One region of the Streptomyces sp. NPDC035033 genome, then DNA from elsewhere that is predicted to be linked to it. Evidence: riboswitches for the same ligand, from Rfam matches in the RefSeq annotation. Region 1 holds a riboswitch; the other holds the start of a gene.

What was found. Region 1 has a riboswitch for cyclic di-AMP ahead of AB0E83_RS11660 (M23 family metallopeptidase). Riboswitches for the same ligand answer to the same signal wherever they lie in the genome.
Positions count from the first base shown of each region.
Region 2: another riboswitch for cyclic di-AMP. It lies ahead of AB0E83_RS04145 (LysM peptidoglycan-binding domain-containing M23 family metallopeptidase); the one in region 1 lies ahead of AB0E83_RS11660 (M23 family metallopeptidase).

Region 1 covers NZ_JBEZUZ010000021.1:19,884-24,043, reverse strand. The annotation lists gene AB0E83_RS11670 (pitrilysin family protein) at 1-490, shown strand, start outside; gene AB0E83_RS11665 (pitrilysin family protein) at 517-1,881, shown strand; cyclic di-AMP (ydaO/yuaA leader) riboswitch at 2,079-2,239, shown strand; gene AB0E83_RS11660 (M23 family metallopeptidase) at 2,248-3,018, shown strand; gene AB0E83_RS11655 (GntR family transcriptional regulator) at 3,235-3,918, shown strand; gene AB0E83_RS11650 (HPr family phosphocarrier protein) at 4,097-4,160, opposite strand, start outside.
Region 2 covers NZ_JBEZUZ010000005.1:34,647-38,806, forward strand. The annotation lists gene AB0E83_RS04130 (helix-turn-helix domain-containing protein) at 1-324, shown strand, start outside; gene AB0E83_RS04135 (DUF6126 family protein) at 344-499, shown strand; gene AB0E83_RS04140 (tyrosine-protein phosphatase) at 519-1,340, opposite strand; cyclic di-AMP (ydaO/yuaA leader) riboswitch at 1,730-1,892, shown strand; gene AB0E83_RS04145 (LysM peptidoglycan-binding domain-containing M23 family metallopeptidase) at 1,897-2,862, shown strand; gene AB0E83_RS04150 (SGNH/GDSL hydrolase family protein) at 3,034-3,837, shown strand; gene AB0E83_RS04155 (STM4011 family radical SAM protein) at 3,824-4,160, opposite strand, start outside.

The DNA of each region.
Region 1 (4,160 bases):
CGGCGGCGGCGAGTCCTCCCGCCTGCACAACCGGCTGGTCCGCCGCGACCGCACCGCCGTCGCCGCCGGCTTCGGCCTGCTCCGGCTCGCCGGCGCCCCCTCGCTCGGCTGGCTGGACGTCAAGACCTCCGGCGGCGTCGAGGTCCCCGCCATCGAGGCGGCCGTCGACGAGGAGCTGGCCCGCTTCGCCGCCGAGGGCCCGACCGCGGAGGAGATGGAGCGCGCCCAGGCCCAGCTGGAGCGCGAATGGCTCGACCGGCTGGGCACGGTGGCCGGCCGCGCCGACGAACTGTGCCGCTTCGCCGTCCTGTTCGGCGACCCGCAGCTCGCCCTGACCGCCGTCGACCGCGTCCTCGCGATCACCGCCGACGAGGTCCGCGAGGTGGCCGCCGCCCGGCTGCGCCCCGACAACCGCGCGGTGCTGGTGTACGAGCCGGTGGAGACCGAAGACAGCGCCGAGGGCGACGACGAAGAGGGAGCGGACCAGTGACCGACGCCGCCGTGTCTCTGACCAGCATGGAGTTCCACCCGCGGCCGCAGGCCGGCGCGGCCAGGCCGTGGGCCTTCCCGGCCCCCGAGCGCGGCGCGCTCGACAACGGGCTGACCGTGCTGCGCTGCCACCGTCCCGGCCAGCAGGTCGTCGCCGTCGAGATCTTCGTCGACGCCCCGCTGGACGCCGAGCCCGAGGGCCTGGACGGCGTCGCCACCATCATGGCGCGCGCCCTCTCCGAGGGGACCACCGAACGCGGCGCCGAGGAGTTCGCGGCCGAGCTGGAGCGCTGCGGCGCCACCCTCGACGCGCACGCCGACCACCCCGGCGTCCGGGTCTCCCTGGAGGTCCCGGTCTCCCGGCTCCCCAAGGCGCTCGGCCTCGTCGCCGAGGCCCTGATCTCCCCGGCCTTCGACGCCGACGAGGTCAAGCGCCTGGTGGCCAACCGGCTGGACGAGATCCCGCACGAGGCCGCCAACCCGAGCCGCCGCGCCGCCAAGCAGCTCTACAAGGAGCTCTTCCCGGCCACCGCCCGCATCTCCCGGCCGCGCCAGGGCACCAAGGAGACCGTGGAGGCCATCGACGCCGACGCCGTCCGCGCCTTCTACGACGCCCACGTGCGGCCCGCCGCCACCACCGCGGTCGTCGTCGGCGACCTCACCGGCGTCGACCTGGACGAGGTCCTCGCCGAGACGCTCGGCGGCTGGACCGGCAAGCCCGCCGCTCCGCGCCCGATGGAGCCGATCACCGGCGACGACACCGGCCGGGTCGTCATCGTCGACCGCCCCGGCGCCGTCCAGACCCAGCTGCTCATCGGCCGGGTCGGCCCGGACCGGCACGACGCGGTCTGGGCCGCGCAGGTCCTCGGCACCTACTGCCTCGGCGGCACCCTGACGTCCCGTCTGGACGCCGTCCTGCGCGAGGAGAAGGGGTACACGTACGGCGTGCGCGCCTTCGGCCAGGTGCTGCGCTCGGACGGCGAGGGGCACGGCGCCTCGCTGCTCGCCATCAGCGGCTCGGTCGACACCCCCAACACCGGTCCGGCCCTGGACGACCTGTGGAAGGTGCTCCGCACCCTCGCCGAGGGCGGTCTGACCGACGCCGAGCGGGACGTCGCCGTGCAGAACCTGGTGGGCGTGGCCCCGCTCAAGTACGAGACGGCCGCCTCGGTCGCCGGGACCCTCGCCGACCAGGTCGAGCAGCACCTCCCGGACGACTACCAGGCGCGGCTGTACGCGCGGCTCGCCGAGACCGGCACGGTCGAGGCCACGGCCGCCGTCGTCAGCGCCTTCCCGGTGGACCGGCTCGTCACCGTCCTGGTGGGCGACGCGTCGCAGATCGAGGAGCCCGTGCGGGCCCTCGGCATCGGCGAGGTGACCGTGGTGAGCTGACCCGGAGTCAGCCCGGGCGGAGGTCTCCAGCGTGAAGAAACGCCGGAGACCTCCGCTTTGTCCGTTATCGAGTCAACGGTGATCATATGCCTTGTGGCATGTCTTACAAATCGGCGCGTCTGTTTGGCGATTGACATCCGTCCGGCCTAGCGTCGTCCCGGCTGTCCGGCCGACGCACGCGCCGCACCCGCGGCACCGGACAGTCATCGCCGAGTCCCCGTCAGGCGCGAGCCCGGGGAGCCGGGGACCCACCCAGTCCCTGGGGTGAATCGGACGCCTTCGCCACGCGGAGGGGCCCGTAGGAGACCTTCCTGCTCCGAACCCGTCAGCTAACCCGGTAGGCGAGAAGGAAGGAAAGGAACAGCCTTGGCGTTCACCCGTGCCACCGGGAAGCATCGTGGTGCGAGCCGTCTGGCTCGCCGCGGCGCCGGCATCGCCGGCGTGGCCGCCCTCGCCACCACCGGCGTCGTCGGCACCCTCGCCTCCCCGGCGCTCGCCGCCGACACGGACGACCGTTCCGCCGAGGACACCGGCCTCACCCAGGTGATCGCCGACGAGTCCATCGCCGACCAGATCAGCGCCCAGGTCGCCGCCCAGGAGCAGGAGGTCGCCGAGGCCGAGGCCCGGGCCAAGGCGCGCGCCGAGGCGAAGCGCAAGGCCGAGGCCCGCGCCCAGGAGATCCGCGAGGAGAAGGAGCGCGCCGCCCGCGAGGCCGAGCGCCGCCGGCTCGCCTCCTTCAACCTCCCGGTCGCCGGCTCGTACGTCTCCACCGGCTACCAGACCGGCGGCTCGCTCTGGTCCTCCGGCAGCCACTCCGGCGTCGACTTCCACGCCGCCTACGGCAGCTCGGTCGTCTCCGTCGGCTCCGGCACCGTCGTCGAGGCCGGCTGGGGCGGCGCGTACGGCAACAACATCGTGATCCGGATGAACGACGGCACCTACACCCAGTACGGCCACCTGTCGTCCATCGGCGTCTACGTCGGCCAGACCGTCGAGCCCGGCCAGCAGATAGGCGTCTCCGGCTCGACCGGCAACTCGACCGGCCCGCACCTCCACTTCGAGGCCCGGACCACCGCCGAGTACGGCTCCGACATCAACCCCGTCGCGTACCTCCGCGCCCGAGGCGTCAGCCTCTGACCCGCCGCCTCTGACCCGCTGCGCGTCCCCTTCGCGCCGAAAGGCCCCGGCTCCTGGCGAGCCGGGGCCTTTTCGCTGCCCTGTACCGGCCGAATTCCGTGGGGGCTTCGGAATTTCCGGTGTGCTGCAATGGAGTCGCTTGACAGGCGTCGCTAGAGTCACTGAAAAGGCGTCGCTCGAATTCGGTGCGCGCGGATCGGAAGCGGAGGTCGGAAGATGCGGGTTCCCGCGCAGTCGGTATGCACGGCGATTCGGGACGACATCGTCTCGGGGGTCTTCGCGCCCGGCAGCCGGCTGACCGAGGAGCAGCTGGCGCGCCGCTACGGCGTCTCCCGCGTCCCCGTCCGCGAGGCCCTGCGCACCCTGGAGTCGGAGGGCTTCGTCGTCAGCCGGCGGCATGCCGGCGCCCAGGTCGCCGAGCCCACCGACCAGGAGGCCGCCGACCTCCTCGACGTACGGTCGCTGCTGGAGCCGCTCGGGGCCGCGCGGGCCGCCCAGCGGCGGACCGAGGCGCACCTCAAGGTGCTGCGCGGCCTGGTCAGGCTGGGGCAGGAGCGGGCCAGGCAGGGGCAGGGCGAGGACCTGCGGGCGCTCGGCGGCTGGTTCCACGAGACGCTCGCGCAGGCGTCCGGCAGCCCGGCCCTGACCGCCCTGCTCACCCAGCTGCGGCACAAGATCGCCTGGATGTACGTGGTCGACCGGCCGGAGCGGCCCGTCGAGGCGTGGGCCGAGCACGGGGCGATCGTGGACGCCCTCGCGCGCGGGGACGCCGAGCGGGCCCGCGCGCTGACCGCGCTCCACGTGGAGCACGCCCTCCCGCTGCACCGGCTGAAACGGCTGGAGCGGGGGCGTGTGAGGGTTTCGCAACATGCCGTCAACACGGCGAGCGTCCGGAATTAACACGGGCGCCGTATAAAAAGAGCGGCTATTCCAGAGCCTTTTCCGTGCTGCCCGGAAAAGGGGAATTCAAGGTCCGGAAGCGGTGGATGGCCGGGGTCCCGGAAATGCCGGACGGCCGTGTCCGCCGGGAATTTCCGGGAACACGGCCGTCCGGGAGAGCCGGGGACGACCCGCTGGGTCAGACCGTCTCGGGGAGCTCCTCGAGACCCTCGGCGACCAGCTTGGCGAGGCGGTCCAGCGCG
Region 2 (4,160 bases), on a different contig from region 1:
GGCTGGGTCTACCGGCAGGTCGGCGGGGCGGGGCGGGCCCTGCAGTGCCTGCGCGTCCACGTGCCCTCCGCCACCCGGGCCGACATCGTGCGGGTCCACCCCGGCGAGGAGTGGATCCACGTCCTGGAGGGGCGGGTGCGGCTCGCGCTCGGCGAGACGGTGCACCTCCTCGACCCCGGGGACAGCGCGCACTTCGACTCGCTCACCCCGCACCGGATCGGCGCCGCGGGGCCGGCCGGCGCCGAGCTCCTCTTCGTCCACACCCTGATGCAGAGCCCCGTCGCCGAGCTGTGCCTCGGCGACGGGACCCCGCACCGGCGCTGACACCCCGAAAGGTGCTGCCATGTCCGACAAATCCGTATCGGTCACCGGTGAAGAGCGCGGCGAGGGCCGGTTCCCCAAGGGGCTGGTGCTCCGGCTCTTCGCCTATCTGATCGCCGGCCACCTCTTCGCCGGCTTCCTCTACCTGCTCTTCATGCTCGGGGGGCAGAACCAGTGACCCGCCGGGCGGAGACCGCTCACGCCTCCGTGAGCAGCCGCTCCCGCAGCCGCTCCCGGGTCTCGGGCGCCAGCTTCAGCCCCCGGGCGAGATAGGCGTCCACGGAGCCCCAGGTCGCGTCGATCGTCTCGAAGGCGGCCCGCAGGTACTCCACCCGCGCGTCGAAGAGCGGGCTCAGCAGCTCCATCACCTCGGGCGCCATCGCGTCCCGGGCGGTGGAGCTGCGGCGCACCTTGTACCGGCGGTGGGGCGCGTTCGACTTCACGTAGTCGGCCTCGATCGCCGCGCGCTCCACGCCCAGCGCGAGCAGGGTGACGGCGATCGAGAGCCCGGCGCGGTCCTTGCCGGCCGCGCAGTGCATCAGGGCCGGGACGGAGTCCTCGGCGAGGGAGTGCAGGACCCGGCTGTGCTCGGCGGTCCGCTCCACGACCATCCGGCGGTACGAGGAGGTCATCCGCTCCGCGGCCCGGCCGTCGCCCAGCAGCTCCCGCAGCGTGGCGAGGTCGCCCTCGCGGACCAACCGCCAGAACTCCTTGCCGTCGGCCGGGTCGCTCAGCGGTATGTTCACGTTCCGCACGCCCGGCAGCTCGACGTCCGGGCCCTCTATCCGGGCGTCGGCGGCGTTGCGGAAGTCGAAGACGGTGTGCAGGCCGAGGCCGGAGAGGAAGGCCGCGTCGGACTCGGTGGCGTCGGCGAGGTGGCCGCTGCGGAAGAGGGCGCCGGGCCGGACGAACCGCCCGTCCGTCGTCGGCAGCCCGCCCACGTCCCGGAAGTTGCGGACCTCCGCGAGCTCGGGCTCACCGGGTTCGAGGGGCTGGACCTGCGGCAACTGCTGCGTCACGGATGCTCCTGGGGTAGGCGTTCGCGGGACCGGGACGAGATCGGTTCCCCCCCGCAATCATCCCGTCGCGCGGGGCGCGGCGCACCCCCCTGACCAGTAATGGGCGATCTGTCCGTATTGATGGGTCTTGGGGTAACGCGCCCTGGTTGAAGGGGAGATGGAATTCCGCGCGTGAGCAGGGTCATAGAAGTGACGGATCGTGGCCGGCCGCCCGGTCCAACCACCGCCCCGGAAAAGGGAATCGAGGGATCGTCATCGACGGAGGGTGACCGGAATTCCGGGTCCGAAGATCGCCCCGGAATGTCCGGTGAATTCCGCGGCTTGTTCGCGCCGGCCCGGCTCGTCTAGCGTCGCCGTCAATCCGGTCGGACCGCCGAATCCTGCCACCGTCCGGAATTCGACCCCATCCCATGCGCGGCAGGAGCGGGGGACCCAAGGAAGTACGCCGGTCCCGCGACGCAGGACGGCTAGGGGTGAAGTCGCGCGAGAAACGCGGCCGGACATCTCCAGTCCGAACCCGACAGCTCACCTCGCAGGCGCCGGAGAGGAATTCGCCATGCCCGCGAAGGGTAAGCACCGCCGCCAGAAGTCCACCCTGATCACCCGGGGCCTCGCCGCCGCCGGCACCGGCGGCGCCGTCGTCGCCCTGCCGTTCATCGGCGCGACCGGCGCCCACGCCGCCGAGCAGGCCGCCCCGGCCGCCGCCCCCGCCGTGGTGCGCGTCGCCGCGCAGGCCCCGGCCCAGGCCGCCCCGGCCGAGCGGACCGCCGCCCCGAAGACGTACTCCGTCGTCGCCGGCGACTACCTCTCCAAGATCGCCGCCGACCACGACGTCGCCGGCGGCTGGCAGAAGCTCTACGCCGACAACCGCCAGGTCGTCGGCGAGGACCCCTCGCTGATCCTCCCCGGCATGAAGCTCACCCTCGGCGCCGAGAACCCCGCCGAGGCCGCCGCGCCGAAGCCCGCCGCCGCCCAGGCCGCGCCGAAGGCCGCCCCGAAGGCCGAGCGCGAGGCCGCCCCGAAGGCCGCCCCGAAGAAGCAGTCCTCCGGCGAGCAGACCCGCGCCTCGCGCTCCGCCGAGCGCGCCGCCGCCCCGGCCGCCGCGCAGCCCGCCTCCACCGGCTGGGTCGCCCCGGTCTCCGGCGGCGTCTCCACCCCCTACCGCGCCTCCGGCTCCATGTGGTCCTCCGGCTACCACACCGGCGCCGACTTCATCGCCTCCTCCGGCACCACCGTCCGCGCCGTCGGCGCCGGCACGGTCGTCTCCGCCGGCTGGAGCGGCGCGTACGGCAACGAGGTCGTCATCCAGCACGCCGACGGCAACTACTCGCAGTACGCCCACCTCTCCTCCCTCTCCGTCTCCGCCGGCCAGTCGGTCAGCGGCGGCCAGCAGATCGGCCTCTCCGGCTCCACCGGCAACTCCACCGGCCCGCACCTGCACTTCGAGATCCGCACCGCGCCGAGCTACGGCGCGGACATCGACCCGCTGGCCTACCTGCGCCAGCACGGCGTCTCGATCTGAGCCGTCCGGCGCGACGCGCCCCGCGGAGGCCCGGCACCCCTGGTGCCGGGCCTCCGCCCCGTTCCGCGCTATTCCGGCTTGGCAAATTCTTTATCGGTGGCATATATCACCCACCGTCAACCCCTCCTTACGGTCGCGTAGGTCACATCCGAAACGGAAGGATGTGCCTTCGTGGCAGACGATTCGAGAGCAACAGACAAGAACGCGTTCGGGTCATTCGGGTCGTACGCGGCGATCGGTGACAGCTTCACCGAAGGCGTCGGAGACCCCGGACCCGACGGCACCTACGTCGGCTGGGCGGACCGCTTCGCGGTGCTCCTCGCCGACCAGCTGCCGGAACCCGAGGACTTCCGCTACGCCAACCTGGCGGTCCGCGGCCGCCTCCTCGACCAGATCGTGACCGAGCAGGTGCCCCGGGCGAAGGAACTCGCCCCCGACCTGGTCACCTTCTGCGCCGGCGGCAACGACATCATCCGCCCCGGCACCGACCCCGACGACGTCGCCGAGCGCTTCGAGCGGGCCGTGAAGGACCTCACCTCCTCCGTCGGCACCGTCATGGTGACCACCGGCTTCGACACCCGCGACGTGCCCGTCCTCAAGCACCTGCGCGGCAAGATCGCCACGTACACCGCGCACGTCCGCGCCATCGCCGACCGCTACGACTGCCCGGTCCTCGACCTGTGGTCGCTGAAGTCGGTCCAGGACCGCCGCGCCTGGGACGACGACCGGCTGCACCTCTCGCCCGAGGGCCACACCCGGGTCGCGCTGCGCGCCGCCCAGGTCCTCGGCCTGCCGGTCCCCGCCGACCCCGACCAGGCCTGGCCGCCGCTGCCCGCCCGCGGCCCCCTGGAGGTCCGCCGCGACGACATCCACTGGGCGCGCGAGTACCTGGTGCCGTGGATCGGGCGCCGGCTGCGCGGCGAGAGCTCCGGCGACCACGTCGAGGCCAAGCGCCCCGACCTCATGCCCCTGTAGCCCAGGGGCGGCCGGCGGGGATCCGCTCCAGGACCCCGCCGGCGAAGACGTCGTACAGCGGCAGCGTCTCCAGGTGGACGTAGCCGATGTGGCAGTCGCAGACGGCGAGCGGGCAGGCGCGCGGCCGCAGCGCGGCACGGTACGAGCCGTCGTACAGGTTCCCCAGCTCGGCCCGGACGAAGTGGCAGCGCCGCACCGTCCCCCCGCCGTCCACCGACACCACCGACGCGCCGGTCCGGCACGGCAGCCCCGCCGAGCGGTGCGGGTGCCGGCTGTACGGGAAGAGCGGGTCGACCGCCGTCCAGGCCGCCGCCTCCGCGTCG